2 regions of the Paenibacillus sp. B1-35 genome follow, and region 1 is predicted to be linked to the other one. Evidence: a T-box and tRNA genes for the amino acid it is inferred to sense, from the RefSeq annotation. Region 1 holds a T-box; the other holds one or more tRNA genes.
The links. The T-box of region 1 lies ahead of leuS (leucine--tRNA ligase). A T-box ahead of a tRNA ligase gene usually reads a tRNA of that ligase, here a tRNA-Leu.

Region 2: it encodes a tRNA-Leu, which carries the amino acid that the T-box ahead of leuS (leucine--tRNA ligase) is inferred to sense. The anticodon was not compared.

The regions. Positions count from the first base shown of each region.
Region 1 covers NZ_JBCHVJ010000002.1:238,492-246,467, forward strand. Annotated here, with positions in the region: gene ACQ5BJ_RS08585 (CvfB family protein) at 1-470, shown strand, start outside; gene ACQ5BJ_RS08590 (class I SAM-dependent DNA methyltransferase) at 539-1,300, shown strand; T-box leader at 1,528-1,757, shown strand; gene leuS (leucine--tRNA ligase) at 1,862-4,312, shown strand; gene comER (late competence protein ComER) at 4,293-5,138, opposite strand; gene ACQ5BJ_RS08605 (ComEA family DNA-binding protein) at 5,297-5,950, shown strand; gene ACQ5BJ_RS08610 (deoxycytidylate deaminase) at 6,063-6,584, shown strand; gene ACQ5BJ_RS08615 (ComEC/Rec2 family competence protein) at 6,719-7,976, shown strand, end outside.
Region 2 covers NZ_JBCHVJ010000003.1:399,394-407,369, reverse strand. Annotated here, with positions in the region: gene ACQ5BJ_RS13630 (hypothetical protein) at 1-36, opposite strand, end outside; gene ACQ5BJ_RS13625 (chloramphenicol phosphotransferase CPT family protein) at 936-1,523, shown strand; tRNA gene ACQ5BJ_RS13620 (tRNA-Leu) at 1,923-2,008, opposite strand; tRNA gene ACQ5BJ_RS13615 (tRNA-Lys) at 2,058-2,133, opposite strand; tRNA gene ACQ5BJ_RS13610 (tRNA-Glu) at 2,183-2,257, opposite strand; gene mgtE (magnesium transporter) at 2,453-3,835, opposite strand; tRNA gene ACQ5BJ_RS13600 (tRNA-Ser) at 4,173-4,261, opposite strand; tRNA gene ACQ5BJ_RS13595 (tRNA-Asn) at 4,267-4,342, opposite strand; gene ACQ5BJ_RS13590 (uroporphyrinogen-III synthase) at 4,421-5,254, opposite strand; gene ACQ5BJ_RS13585 (SprT family protein) at 5,342-5,824, opposite strand; gene cmpA (cortex morphogenetic protein CmpA) at 6,058-6,177, shown strand; gene ACQ5BJ_RS13575 (Tex family protein) at 6,378-7,976, opposite strand, start outside.

The DNA.
Region 1 (7,976 bases):
TTGTGGACGGTGCGCCAGTTGGAGAAGGCGTGATCGGATTTCTGCATGAATCCCTGCGTCCGCGTCTGCTTCGTTTAGGAGAAGCAGTCCGTGTTCGTATTACGCATGTTCGTGAGGATGGTCGAGTCAATGTTACGATGGCGGAGCGCAAGGAAGTGGGCATGGATCAAGATGCGGAACGCTTGTTCACCTTCTTGAAGGAGCGTCCGAATGGTACAATGCCTTATTCTGATGAAACGCCGGCTGATATTGTGAAGCAGCGCTTCGGGATTAGCAAATCTGCATTCAAGCGTGCCATTGGACGTTTGATGAAGGCAGGAATCATTCGTCAGAAGGGGAACTGGACGGAACTGACGGAAGCCGCTTCTGCGATGGATAAGGAGCAGCTTCACAAGGCTCTCGAGGCAGCACAAGCCGAGGCACGGGAGGCGCATAAGATGCGCTCTCGCGGCAGCGACAATGCACGATAGGCTGTTCGCCATCAGCCAATGTGGATGATGGGAGATTAGAGCAGCTCCAGCAGGGGAAGTGAAAATGGATGATTTCTTATGGACGTATAGCTGAGGTCTATGATCGATTAATGGGAGATATGCCGTACGAGCAATGGGTATCCTTTGCCAATCAAGCTTGGGAGCGCTTCGGGAGCGGAGAGGTGCGTTCAATCGTTGACCTTGGCTGCGGAACAGGGAATACGGCTATACCGTTAGCCAAGTTAGGTTATGATGTTATCGGCATCGACATTTCTGAATCTATGCTGTCTATTGCAAATAACAAGTTGTTGGAGACGGGGCCGATTTTAGGAAGTGTTCGTTGGGCTCATCAGGATATGTGCGCGTGGACAATGCCTGATGAGGCAGATGCGGTCGTTTCTTTTTGCGATAGTTTGAACTATGTGACTGAAGAGGAAGACGTGAAGCGTGCATTTCAAGCTACGTTCAATAATTTGAAATCTGGCGGCTTGTTCTTGTTCGATGTACTGCATGCTCGTCAGTTTGAGGAGTATGCCGAGACGCAGCCGTTTGCATATGATGATGAAGATGTTTCATACCTCTGGTTCTCGGATTATGACGAAGAACGTCAAGAGATTGAGCATCAATTAACTTTATTCGTTCGCCAGCAGGGCGGAGAACTGTATGAACGGATTGACGAGATACATGTAGAGCGAGCTTACGATCCGAGTTGGCTGGAAGTTATGCTGAAGGAAGTCGGCTTTGACCGTGTCGAGCAATTTGCGGATTTTGCATGGCAGTCTCCAGACGAAGAGTCACGGCGAATATTTATGATCGCTGTGAAGCCTTAAATAAATAATGGTTGTACATAATCCTGATGCGATGTTACATCATTATGTCTGTTTATGTCTGTCGTAGCATGTGAAATCTGGTGATACGTTTTCATTATAAGGCGAACAAACAAGAAAGTTTTGGAGTTGCTTGGCGATCATTGACAATAAGTAAATTTTTCATTATGATATAGCTACTTGCACCTATTTGGTGCACAATAATCACATTGAAGCTGAATAGGTAGAATGGAAAGACTTCGAAGAGGAATAGTACCTTACGATCCATCTTCAGAGAGCTGGCGGTTGGTGCAAGCCGGTAATGGAGTAGAAGCGAACTCACCTCAGAGTCGCGCAGCAGAATCGGGAACGTTAAGCTGCGACGTTTCACCAGCGTTAATGGTGTAAAGGGAGTGGATAGCAAAGCATGCTGTCCGCTAACTAGGGTGGTACCACGGGAATAATGCCTCTCGTCCCTAGCGATATTCGCTAAGGATGAGAGGCTTTTTTAATCACATTTATTCATTGCCGCAAGCAGGACGGACATGCGCGAGCAGCCGTTAAGGCATCGTAGGAGGATTAATTATGAGTCAAGAAGTGAAGCAGCCGCATGGCTACGCGCCACAGCAGATTGAGCCGAAATGGCAATCCTATTGGGATGAACATAAGACATTCGCAACGACAGAAGACGAAAGCAAGCCGAATTTCTATGCGTTGGATATGTTCCCTTATCCATCTGGAGCGGGTCTTCATGTAGGGCATCCGGAAGGTTATACGGCAACCGACATCATGTCCCGTTACAAGCGTATGCAGGGATATAACGTCCTTCATCCAATGGCATGGGATGCATTCGGCCTTCCAGCTGAGCAGTATGCCATTGATACAGGACAGCATCCGCGTGAATTTACGGTGAAGAATATTGACAACTTCCGTCGTCAGATTAAGTCTCTCGGCTTTTCATATGACTGGGATCGTGAGTTCAGCACGACTGATCCGGAATATTACAAGTGGACACAGTGGATTTTCATCCAGTTGTACAAGAGAGGCCTGGCATATGTAGCTGAGGTACCGGTTAACTGGTGTCCAGCACTTGGCACGGTTCTTGCCAACGAGGAAGTTATCGATGGCCGCTCGGAGCGCGGTAACCATCCAGTTATACGAAAGCCAATGCGCCAGTGGGTATTGAAGATTACCGAGTACGCAGAGCGCCTGCTGCAAGATTTGGATGATCTTGATTGGCCGGAAAGCTTGAAAGACATGCAGCGCAACTGGATTGGCAAGTCCAAGGGTGCTGAAGTTCGCTTTGCAATCGATGGTCACGATGAGGAATTGGTTGTATTCACGACTCGTCCAGATACGCTGTTCGGTGCAACTTACTGTGTTGTCGCGCCGGAGCATGAGCTTGTTGATCGCATTACAACTGCTGAACAGCAGGCTGCCGTGAAGGCATACCAAGAGCAAGCAGCACGTAAGAGTGATCTGGAGCGTACAGATTTGGCGAAGGACAAAACGGGTGTATTCACAGGCAGCTATGCAGTGAACCCGGCGAATGGGACGAAGCTTCCAATCTGGATTGCGGATTATGTACTTGCTGGATACGGTACAGGGGCAATTATGGCTGTCCCAGGTCATGATCAGCGCGACTGGGAATTTGCCAAGCAGTTCGACCTGCCAATTATTGAAGTGATTAATGGCGGCAATGTACAGGAAGAAGCATATTCCGGAGACGGAGAGCATGTAAATTCGGAATTCCTGAATGGAATGGATAATGCAACTGCAATGGCGCGCATGATTGAGTGGCTTGAAGCAGAAGGCAAAGGCGAGGGCAAAGTGACGTACCGCCTGCGTGACTGGCTGTTCAGCCGTCAACGTTATTGGGGAGAGCCGATTCCGATTTTGCATCTTGAAGACGGTACGATGAAGCCTGTGCCAGAATCCGAGCTTCCACTTACCCTGCCGGATGTAGACCAGATTCGTCCATCGGGTACTGGAGAATCTCCGCTTGCGAATGTAGACGAATGGGTGAACACAGTTGATCCAGAGACAGGCATGAAGGCTCGTCGTGAAACGAACACAATGCCGCAATGGGCGGGAAGCAGCTGGTACTACCTGCGCTACATCGATCCGCACAATAACGATGAAATCTGCTCTAAAGAGAAGCAAAAGAAATGGCTTCCGGTCGACCTGTACATTGGAGGCGTAGAGCACGCGGTTCTTCACTTGCTGTATGCACGCTTCTGGCATAAGGTATTGTTCGACCTCGGCGTTGTAGATACGAAGGAGCCATTCCAGAAGCTCGTTAACCAAGGGATGATCCTTGGTACGAATGGTGAGAAGATGTCCAAGTCTCGCGGCAATGTAATCAATCCAGATGATATTGTGAACGAGTTCGGCGGCGATACACTTCGCATCTATGAAATGTTCATGGGTCCATTGGAGGCAACAAAGCCTTGGAATACGAACGGGGTAGAAGGCAGCTTCCGCTTCTTGAACCGCATCTGGCGCCTGTTCATTAACGAGGAAACAGGAGCACTGAACAGCAAAATCGTTGACGGAACGGATGGCGCAGACCAAGCCTTCATCCGTACATGGCACAAGACGATTAAGAAGGTAAAGGAAGACATTGAAGGCTTCCGCTTCAATACGGCAATCAGCCAATTGATGATTTTCATCAATGAAGCTTACAAGACAGATGTTCTTCCGCGCCAAGCGATGGAGAACTTCGTTCAATTGCTGTCGCCGCTTGCGCCTCATATTGCAGAGGAATTGTGGCAGCGTCTTGGCCATCAAGAGTCGATTACGTATGTTGCATGGCCGATTTATGAGGAAGCTCTTACCGTTGACGCAGAAGTTGAGATTGTAATCCAAGTGAATGGTAAGATTGTATGCCGTTCAAATGTAGCGGCTGATGCTGACGAAGAGGCGATGCAGCAAAAAGCGATGTCCCTTGCGAACGTTCAGGAAGCCATTGCTGGCAAGACGGTTCGCAAAGTCATCGCGGTCAAAGGTCGACTCGTCAACATTGTGGTCGGTTAAGTTCTTCGCCGAATAACTGGAATTCGACCTTATGCAGGTCCTCCTCGTATTTGGCATGGGTGACTTGAATGAGCTGCTGGAATACTCCTTCGAGCTCATCATCCAACAGTCGGAGCGCCTCGGCGGTTATGCCGCCGGGGACGGCTACCCGCTGTTTCAGATGCTCAAGGGTGAAACCGCCCTCGGTAAGCAGCTTGCCAGTTCCAAGCAGCATTTCGCTAGCTAGACGTTCGGCGTCTTTTCTTTCGATTCCTGTTACTTCAACAGCAGCGTCTACCCATTTTTGGACAAAGAAGGCAATGAATGCAGGGCCGCAGCTTGATATATCCGAAGTGATGCGGGTGAACTGCTCGGGAACCTGAACAGGTCGGCTAATTGACATCATCAGTTGTTCCAATAGCAGCCTGTCTTCTGTAAGGATTCTGCTGCCATACATACATAAGGATGCTCCGCTCCATACATAATTCGTGATACTCGGGATAATTTTCGCTATTTTACAAGTCAGCTGCTGTTCTAAATGGCTGATCAACACAGGGCTTGTTATCGATACAGCGATAAGTTCAGGTCTGACAAATGGCGCTATTTCATCCAGAACCGTTTTAAACTCCAAAGGCTTTACGCATATAAAGACAATATCGCTTTCCTGTACAGTTTCTACATTGCTGCTGGCCAGTTGAAACCCGGGGTATTGTGCAGCAAGTTGCTGAATTTTATGTTTTGAACGATTGCTTGCGATAAGTTGAGATGATTCTAATGCTCCAGATTGAAGTAGTGCCTCAATTATCGTAGACCCCATGCTTCCCGTACCAATAAATCCGACTTTCAAGTACGTTCCCTCCCTTTGCCTCTGCCTATTCTGCACACGTCGTGATTATGTTCTCTTCGTATTCAATTTCTACGAACGCAAAATTATCAAGCTTATTGATCCATATGATGACATGGTTGACCATTATGCCGTCATTCGCTGACGAAGGGTGTGGGGACATGAAGCAAGGAAATAGGGAAGCTAAAGCACTGCCAATGCGCTGGCTGCTAGCTATGGGCTTGGCCGTGATTGGTGTTGCGATTTGCATGTGGGTATGGGTGAAGCCGCAAGCAGTATTGGATGCAGGCACATGGACAGATCTGAATGAAGAAATTGAGTCTTTGATTGCCGCTGATGGAAAGCCAGCTCTGCTGAATGACAATACTATGCCATTGAAAGGGGGTAAAGGGGAAGATTGGGGATATAAGCAGCAACCTGCTATACAAGCTGACGTGAAGAAGAACAGCGGTATTGATACTGGGCAGCCGGACAACTCTGGAAGCTCAGAAACTTCTGCAACTTCTGCAACTTCTGCAACTTCTGCAACTTCCCCTCCTTTAGTGGCAGCTGATGAACAACAGATCAAAAAAGATATTAAGGAGCAAGCAAATGTTTCAGGAGGAAAAGAAACTCCATCCCAGCTAATTAACATTAATACGGCTGATGCCTCAGCGTTAATGACGCTTCCAGGTATTGGTCCAAGTAAAGCGAAGGCAATTGTTGAATATCGTGACAAGAAGGGCGCCTTCCGTCGAATTGACGATTTGATGAAGGTGAAGGGAATCGGAAAAAAGCTAATGGCTAAAATCCGGGATAAAGTCCGTATTGAGTAAAGAAGGCAATGTGTAGAATGTGACGTCTTTTGTTGCACGAATGCACAACCCTGCTTACAATAAGGATAATATACACATCATAGACAAAGGCAGAAGAATGGGGACTGGAGTTATGACAACGACTATGCGCAAAGACTGGGATACATATTTTATGGATATTGCCTATATGGTGTCTACACGCTCACGATGCCCTAGAAGGCATGTTGGCGCGTTGCTTGTACAGGGTAAGAAGCTGTTGGGTACTGCTTATAACGGCGCTCCGATGGGGGTTCCTGACTGCAGTGAGGCTGGCTGCATGATCGCAGAACAGTATGAGAAGGTTATCGTAGACGGTTCGGAGCAGATGGTCAAGAAGCAGCGCTGCATACGTACGATCCACGCCGAACAAAATTTGCTCCTGTTCACAGATCGGAATGATCGGGAAGGTTCTACGGTATATGTGACGGATCAGCCATGCTGGACATGTGCAAATATGCTTGCGAACAGCGGCGTTGTGGAGATCGTATATCATCGCCCTTATAAGAAGGACAGTGAAAAGGTGGCGGCGATGATGGAGCACAAAGGAATTGTGTTCCGCCAGCTGCAGCATTATCATCCGCCAGCTGAATCAGTTATGGATGAGGTTCGCGAATAATTGAAAATGTTGAATACGGAAGAGGAAGAACCTCTGTACTCAAATCAAGTACTTTGTTGCGCATATGGAAGGCGAACGAGTGAACTTGCGAGTACAGAGGTTTTTTTGCGTATTCGCAGCAGGAAGGAGTTCATATGCTGGCACGTCGGCCGTTAGTCGCTGCTGCATGTATCATTGCAGCAGGATTTCATCTGAGCGCAGTGCTGTCTAATGGAGAGGCTTGGGTAGCGGCATTCGGATTGACACTGCTGCTGCCCATCTGTGTAATTGGGAGCAAATGCAGCCGCATGCAGGCGATCGTCTATGCGCTGCTATTAATGTTTGCTGTGCTTTATTATCAATGGATCGTCAAGGCTGGCGACAGTGTATGGTCAGAATGGGAATCCCTTTCCCTTGTCGATCAGGAACAGGAATTGAACGGTGAGTGGGAAGGAATCATTTTTTCCCATCCAGAGATCGATGGAGACCGGATGCAGTTCCAACTTGCAGCAACAGGCTGGAGGACACCTGAAGTGTCTCGTATGGATCGTGTTCGGGAAATGCTGCTTGTTCAAGTTAAACTCTTGAGCAAGCAGGAGTTGAAGCTAGTGAATGATTGGAAACGTGGGCAACTGGTACGTATACAAGGCAAGCTGGATGTCCCCGGTGACGCTGGGAATTTTGGTGGTTTTAGTTATCGAGACTATTTGCGTACATTGCATATCCATTCAATCTTGAAGGTGTCTGGCTTACAGCACATGCAACTGCATGTTTCACTTGGAACGATCTCTATCTATGAACCAATAGTCATATGGAATCGGATGCTCGCCTATGTTGATCAAGGCAGGGAACGTTTGGCAAATATACTGCAGCACATCTACGTACAACCGCATAGCGGCTATATGCAGGGGCTTGTGCTAGGGACGCGGGAAGATATGGATCCGGATATTTATCAACAGTTTTCGCAGTTGGGACTGACCCATGTGCTCGCCATATCCGGACTGCATGTAGGCGTACTCATCGGAGCGTTATTATCGCTCTTACGCTTACTGCGAATCACCAAGGAAACGAGCATATCGATCACGATGGGATTCATCCCAATATATGTATTGATGACCGGAGCCTCTGCGTCTGTCATACGGGCAGGTATGATGGCGCTTCTTGCACTGTACGGAGCAAAAAGGGGCTGGCTGAAGGATGGTCTTCATCTATTGGCGGCAGCCTTCCTTCTTATGGCGTTATGGGATCCCCGCTATGTGCTTCAGGTCGGATTTCAATTATCTTTTGTGGTTACGGCCGGATTGATAGTATTTGTTCCTCAAGTGATGAACATGTTAGGCTCACTTCCAAGAACGATATCCAGTGCAATCTCTGTGACGTTAGTCGCACAGTCTGTATCACTGCCTCTAACGG
Region 2 (7,976 bases), on a different contig from region 1:
CACTAGAAACGCAATAAACATTTTTCTCGCTTTCATAGTATCACTTTCCTTTCTTGGTATGTATAGAGGCATTTGCCTCTATACCAATATATTACATTGAGAGGTTATATTTGTAAACTATATATTTTTAATGGAAACCTTTTATCCGAAACGATTGGTATCTTTGCTACTTTTTTTGGCTTTGTCATTATATCCTCCAAATAAAGAAGAGAGAGCGATATGTGCCCTCTCTCATTTGTTATTACTTATTTTTTCTATGTTCGCCCTGTTATCGAAAAAAGAAGCTAAGATTCAGATTATGATTCTTTTTCTCATGCCATCTAATTCCCTCTATTCTATATAACTCCGTTGAGTCTGTTCCCATTTTGTCCCCATGGGGACAGATTACTTTTGAAGCCCAATTGGAATCAACCTTTATGGAAGGATAAGGGATTATGATGTCGAATACATGCATATATCATAACTAGGGGTGAACAGTGTATCGCTATGTTATTAAGAATGTTGGGTATTGGCGTTATTCTGTGTTGCATATTAATAGGGTATGAAGCAGGGAGTGTTTTCGAAAAGCTCGGTGGAAGGTTCGAATTTATACCAGCTTTGGTATGGTGGGTTAGTGGAGCTGCGTCAGCAGTTTTATTTTTTGCAATAGGGACGGTATTGGAGCAACAGGAAGAAATGCAGACAGCACTACAACAAATTACAGAAGAGGAAATGTGAAGTGAAACAGAACCTGCGGCATCTACTTAGGAGTAGTTTTTATTTCTTAGGTTTTTATAGTTTGAAAATTTTGACCGATGAAAGTCTTATCTAATAGGGTGGCTTCGTATTTATACGGAGTCATTTTTTAATATTTTCTGGGTTGGATAATTTTGTGAACTTTGTTAATATAACGTTATCTGAAAGATACGCAAATCTTATATGTGAGGGTGATTCGTTTGAAGCAAGGAATTATTGTGTTGATGAACGGAACTTCTAGTTCAGGAAAGACTAGTATTTCTATTGAACTGTTAAATCAGAAAGAGATTCTTTTTCATCATTTATCAATAGATGATTTTGTCAAGGATTTTTTTAATAATAAATTTTCAGATATTGAACCTACAAGAGAAGTAGATGAGCAAGTTATCGCACAAATAATGTCTGATCCCTTAACCTCAATGTACTATTCGACAATTAAATTGTTTTCAGAAATGGGATTGAATGTAATAGTAGATACTGTAATCGACAATGACAAGTCGTTTAATGAATGTCTTGATCTATTTTTCGATCAGCCTACATTATTTATAGGTGTAATATGCTCGAAAGAAGAGCTCATAAGAAGAGAGCAAACAAGAGGAGATAAAAAAATTGGACTAGCAGCTTCACAGTTCAGCAAAGTATATTGCATAGATGAATATGACCTCGAAGTAAATACTGAAGAGATGAATCCAATAGAATGTGCCGAAAAGATATTAAGTTTTATTAAGTCCAATCAGGAATACTCGGTATTTAAGAAATTAAGTAAAAGAAATGTTAGTGTTTCCTAGATGCCGTATCCATTAGATAACACCCATATTCAAGCCTTGGGGCTATCGCCCCTCGGCCTGCCCGAGGGATTTCGGAATTAAGCAACGGGACACGTTAGTTCAATGCAACAGCGACAGTCTAGGACTTTATTTTCTCGTCCTAAGCTGTCGCTGTTCCAATTTCTCAGGTCAGTCTAAAACTTATTTTATGGAGTCTGGTGGTATACAATTCTAAAGTCGCATGGAATAAGACACGTAGTCAAATACTTTATTTTCCTAGTCTAAATCTTTATTTTCTTCTGACACTCGAATCTGAAACGTAAAAAATATAAGATCGTAGCGGTATGTGATTAGCCGCATTTCTTCTTAGACAAACAAAAAAACCCTTATATGTATCAAGGGTTTGTAGCTCTTAGATTATGGTGCGGTAGAGAGGACTCGAACCTCCACGGGCGTACGCCCACTACCCCCTCAAGATAGCGTGTCTGCCATTCCACCACTACCGCACGTATTTTGGGAAGGATGTCTACCGACATCTCAACCGAGGAATAAAACTGGTGAGCCATGAAGGACTCGAACCTTCGACACCCTGATTAAAAGTCAGGTGCTCTACCAACTGAGCTAATGGCTCATGGTGCAAGAACATTGCTGTTCGCCATGTCACTCCAACAAGATTGAAGTGGTGACCCGTAGGGGATTCGAACCCCTGTTACCTCCGTGAAAGGGAGGTGTCTTAACCCCTTGACCAACGGGCCATATCGTTATTGTTTCTTACTTTTTTCTCATCACCTCTCGGCGACAATTAAGAGTATATCAAACGATACGACCGTTGACAAGCCTTTTTTCAAAAAAATTTTATTACCACATTTAGGTATGATTTTTGCTGGGTTTTGCAGCTTATTTCTAAGAGCAAAAGGGAAGCTGGTCACCCTTTTACTGTTCCCATTTTTTTAAAGTAAATATGACAAAAACAAGGTAGCTGTTCCGAAATATACAGTCAGTGAAAAGATATCATTCAATGTTGTAATAAGCGGCCCTGACGCCACAGCTGGATCCAACTTCAGTCGGTACAACAAGATAGGAATGACGGTTCCCGCCATTGTACCGATAATGACCGTCAGAAATAATGAGCAGCCCACAACAAGTCCAAGCGATAAGCTTCCCTGCCATATCCCCGCTACTAGCGCAACAGCCGAACCACAGACGGTTCCAATAATAAGACCAACAAACAGCTCACGCCACAACAGCCTCGTAACTGTCCCCTTATCTAAATGCTCGGAGGCAAGTCCCCGAATTACGACCGCCAGCGATTGAGTTCCCGTATTCCCTGTCATCCCCGCAATCATCGGCATAAAGAAAGTCAATGCGACAACCTTCTGCAGTGTCCCTTCAAACCAACTAATAATGCTTCCTGACACAAGACCCAGAAACAGTAGCATGATAAGCCAGGGAAGCCGACGCCTGGCCGCAGTGAGTGGATTCGTGCGGAAATCGATCGTCTTATCGGTCGCGGACAACTTATTAATATCTTCATGCGCTTCTTCACGCAAAACATCAATGACGTCATCAACGGTTACAATCCCGAGCAACTTATCATCCGGATCTACAACAGGCATCGACAAGAAGTCATATTGCTCGAAAAGTCTCGCCACTTCTTCCTGATCCGTATCCACGGTGACAGAGATAACCTTCTCATTCATAAGCGATTGAATCGTGTCTGTCTCAGGCGCCAGTACCAGCTCGCGATAGGTCAGCGTGCCGACAAGCTGTTTTTGCTCATTAACCACATATAGATAGTGGACGTTCTTTGTCATCTCCGCGAACGCTTTTACCTTTTCGACCGCTTCACGCACTGTATAACGCTCATAGAACCAAACATAGCGGTTCGTCATCAAACCGCCGGCTGTTTCCGGCTCATAGGTCATCAGACGGCGTACAGTGTCGCTCTCCTCACGCTCCATAAGCGACAACAGGAATTCCTGCTCTTCTACACTTACCGCAGCCATCATGTCCGCCAAGTCGTCATTGTCCATCCGGTTCAATACATCTGCCGCACGCTGACGGCCGAGCATCTGGAACGCTTCCAATTGAAGCTCCGGAGTCAATTCACGAATCATCTCGGTTAGCTGGCCGACATCAAGTGCCTCAAGCAGCCGCGAGCGCTGTGACAAATCCACATGGCGATAGACAACCGCCAAGTCATACGGGTGCCAATAACGCAGCGCATATTTCACTTCATCAACAGATCCTTGCAAAATGCGTGCTGCTTCATCTATGATCTCATCAATATCATACGATGCAGAATCCTTCTCTTTTCCCGAATCAGGCTTCATATTTTTCTTTTCATCCCAAGCTTGTTTATTACGTTTGTTACCCATTCGTTTGTTTGCCATTACCTCACCCCCCACAACCTCAAGCCGTATATGGTGTTATTCGATCGGATGCACCTCATCCGCTATTAACTACAATAAACGCTCCGCTCATCGACCGAAACATGATTGGTTCATCTGCGCACTCCCATAGCCTTAATAGTGTATGAAAAAAAGCAAGGAATAAACGTGAATATTCACGTTTATTCCTTGCCTTTATACATATCAATTCAACGATTCAATTTAGGTTTAGGTATTATAAAACAAAAAAATCCCTTACGGGATCTTGTCTGTACCATTATGGCGGAGAGAGAGGGATTCGAACCCTCGCGGCTGTTACACCCTAACGCTTTAGCAAAGCGCCCCCTTCGGCCTCTTGGGTACCTCTCCAGAAATGGCTCCCCGAACAGGACTCGAACCTGTGACAACTCGATTAACAGTCGAGTGCTCTACCAACTGAGCTATCAGGGAATGACATGTATTAATTTATCATGAATTCAGTAACCTGTCAACACATAATAAAAAAAATTATAGCATCTATATCTTAAATTAAGGATTTACACTCCGTACATTTGAATCAAACCAGCGAGATAAGGCTACGATTAAAGCGCCCATTCGCTCTTCCTCTGGAACTAACATACGTGTTATCCCCTCATCTGCTGCCGCTGCTGCTGTCACTTTGCCCACCATAGCCAGCAAGGTCCGCTCTTGAAACACTTGGCGGAGCTTATCAGCGATCCCCGCTTCCTTCGCATAGGCGAACAGGAAACGAATTTGAGGAGCACTCGTGATAGCAACTGCATCAATCCGACCCTCCAGCAGCTCCGAGGCGAACTGCTTCAACACCGCTTCATCCGGCGGAATATGACGGTAAGGCATCAATTCTATGGGTTGTGCGCCCGCATGATGTAGAAATTCATTAAGCAGAGGTGCAGGATCGCCATGAAGCTGCAGTGCAACGCATGAATCATGCCATTGCTCTACTCCATGTGCAGTCATCGCTCGTACCAACCCGACCGTAGATCCGTCATCGTCGCGCACGTCAGGCACGATCCCAAGCCGCTTCAGTGCATTAACGGTCTTATAACCGCGGGCAGCATGCTGAATTTGCCTCATTTTAGCTAGAAATGCCTCTTCCTTCTTGGCTTCACGCGCAGCCTCCAGCAGCTTATCAAGCCCCATGCCGGTCGTCCAGATTGCCCATTGTATTGGAGACTCCAGCAGCTTATCCACTTCAGCAGCTAAATGCTCAAACTGTTCGAATATCGTCCCCTGCGTCGGTCGAACGAGCGGCGTTCCTCCTTGCTTGACAACAAGCAAAGACATTTCCTCCGCTTTGCGTGGTCCTGTAAGTGCAATTACTTTTCCCTCACATTTCGGCACGGCAATACCTCCTCAGAATCTGAATCTGTATTATGAATCCACAAGTCATTCAACCTTCCGATCGCATTATAGGTCTATATACCTCGATTACCGCTTCTTCGCTTGTTCCGTGAGAGGCTGCAGCCTCAGCTTGCCATGACATCGACCACATACATACTTGCGAATATCAACCTTCCGCTTGCGCATATAAGCCTGTCCACACTGCACACATTCCAGTCGGTATCGATAAGGGGCTTGACGCCTGCGTTCAACATCCGGAAGCGATTTGCAAAATCTTGAGCCACCTACCGCTTGCAGCAGTTGGCGAAAGTCTGCATCCCGGTGCTTGTACCCTTTCCCTTCAATATGCAAATGATAGTGGCACAACTCATGCTTAATAATACGTTCTACCTCATCTGTGCCATTTTGCTCCAGCTGCTTTGGATTAATCTCAATATCGTGCGTACGCAGCAAGTAACGGCCTCCTGTTGATTTCAAGCGCGAATTGTAACGCGCCTTATGCCGAAAGGGTTTCCCAAAATCACGAAGCGATATGAGTTCAACCCATGCTTGCAGCTTCTCATCTGTCATCTCCATTCTCCCTTTCAGCTTGCCGATCATCTGTATCGTTCCTAAGCTAGCTAAAATCTATAATTTGCTTCGGGGTATGCCTACATTGTATCGAGAATGGAGGTGCTCCACAACAAGAAGACCGAAGCATGACATCCTAGGTGCAAATTGCGGACCTGCACCAAACGTGGCCTTCGCCCATAAGATAGCGTTACAACGACGAATCTCTCGTCCCGGTCGAAGGAGGGATACTCATGCCGCAATGGTTATGCAACCAGTTAATGCGCGCCTTCAATAAGAAGGATCGCCGTCAAATTAAACTGTTGAATGAGTGTTGGTTTTTTTACCGTTCGAAGCCGCGTACGCATATGTAGATGGCTCCGTTCTTTACGTAACTTGCCGAAACAGAAAGCCAAGCCCTAAACCTACCATCGCCTATATGCAAAAACCCCCGATCGAGTACAAAACGACGTCTGCTTGCAAAAGCTGATACTGTCCTATTTCTCTCATCGGGGGCTAATCATCATGTTGTTACCAATATATACTTCATTGCAATGCTGTGATGTCTGTCTGTTTATTGCTGCGGCCCCTTCATCGTAAGACCGACACGGCCCTTCTTCGTGTCCACTTGAAGTACCCATACTGTAACGTTGTCGCCAACAGACACAACATCCAGCGGATGCTTTACATAGCGGTCGCTAAGCTGTGAAATATGTACAAGCCCATCATTTTTGATGCCGATATCGACGAACGCGCCAAAATCAATGACATTGCGAACCGTTCCCTTCAACTCCATCCCCGGCTTCAAATCCTCGATTTGCAGCACGTCTGTGCGGAATATAGGAGGCGCCAGCTCCTCGCGCGGATCGCGTCCTGGCCGCAATAAGCTGTCAATAATATCTTTCAAGGTAGGGATACCAACCTCCAGCTTCTCCGCCAGTTCTTCTACATTCGCCCCACTTAGCGCTTGAGAAAGCGCAGGCGTGCCAATGTCTTCTGCTCGGAGCCCGGTAAGCGCGAACAGACGATCGACTACACCATACGACTCGGGGTGAATCGGCGTCCTATCAAGCGGAAGATCGCCATCCGGAATACGTAGAAATCCTACACATTGCTCAAATGCCTTCGGCCCCAAGCGCGGCACTTTCTGCAACTGCTTGCGAACCGTGAACTTCCCGTTCTCTTCCCGATACTTCACAATATTCTTAGCCAGTGTCGCATTAATGCCAGATACATAAGACAGCAGGGACGGTGAAGCTGTATTTACATCGACACCGACATGGTTAACCGCCGATTCCACGACTGCCCCCAAGCTTTCTTCAAGCCGCTTAGGCGCTACATCATGTTGATATTGGCCTACACCAATCGCTTTAGGCTCAATCTTAACGAGTTCTGCAAGCGGATCCTGCATGCGGCGAGCAATGGAGACAGCGCTTCGCTCCGCAACATCCAGCGCCGGGAATTCTTCCTGAGCCAGCTTAGAGGCTGAGTACACACTCGCACCAGCTTCATTGACGATAACATATTGTATCCCCGCTCCTCCGCCTGGACGAGACTTCATCCAATTCGCGACAAATTGCTCGGTTTCACGAGACGCGGTTCCGTTTCCAATCACGACTAGCTCTACCCCGTATTTGTCTGCAAGTCGGCTGAATATCTGTTCAGCTTCGGCTGTCTTGTGGTGAGGGGCAGTTGGATAAGTCACAGCCACCTCCAGTAGCTTGCCGGTATCATCCACGACACACAGCTTGCATCCTGTCCGGAAGGCGGGATCAACACCCAAAACAGTCTTTCCCTTCACTGGAGGCTGCAGCAGCAGGCTTCGCAAGTTCTGTGCAAACACTTGAATTGCTTGCTCCTCCGCTTTATCAGTCAACTCATTACGAACATCACGCTCAATTGACGGTGCAATAAGACGCTTATATGCATCCTCAATTGTCGTCTTCAACAACGAGGTCACGACAGAGTCCCGCTGTATGACTTTCCGCTCCATAAAAGCCAATACCTGCTCCACAGGCACATCTAATGACACTTTCAATATATCTTCGCGCTCACCGCGATTAATGGCCAATATCCGATGTGAAGGCAGCTTCCGAACCGGCTCTGTATAGTCATAGTACATCTCGTATACCGATTCCTGATCCTTATCCTTCGCTTCCGTACGAACCACGCC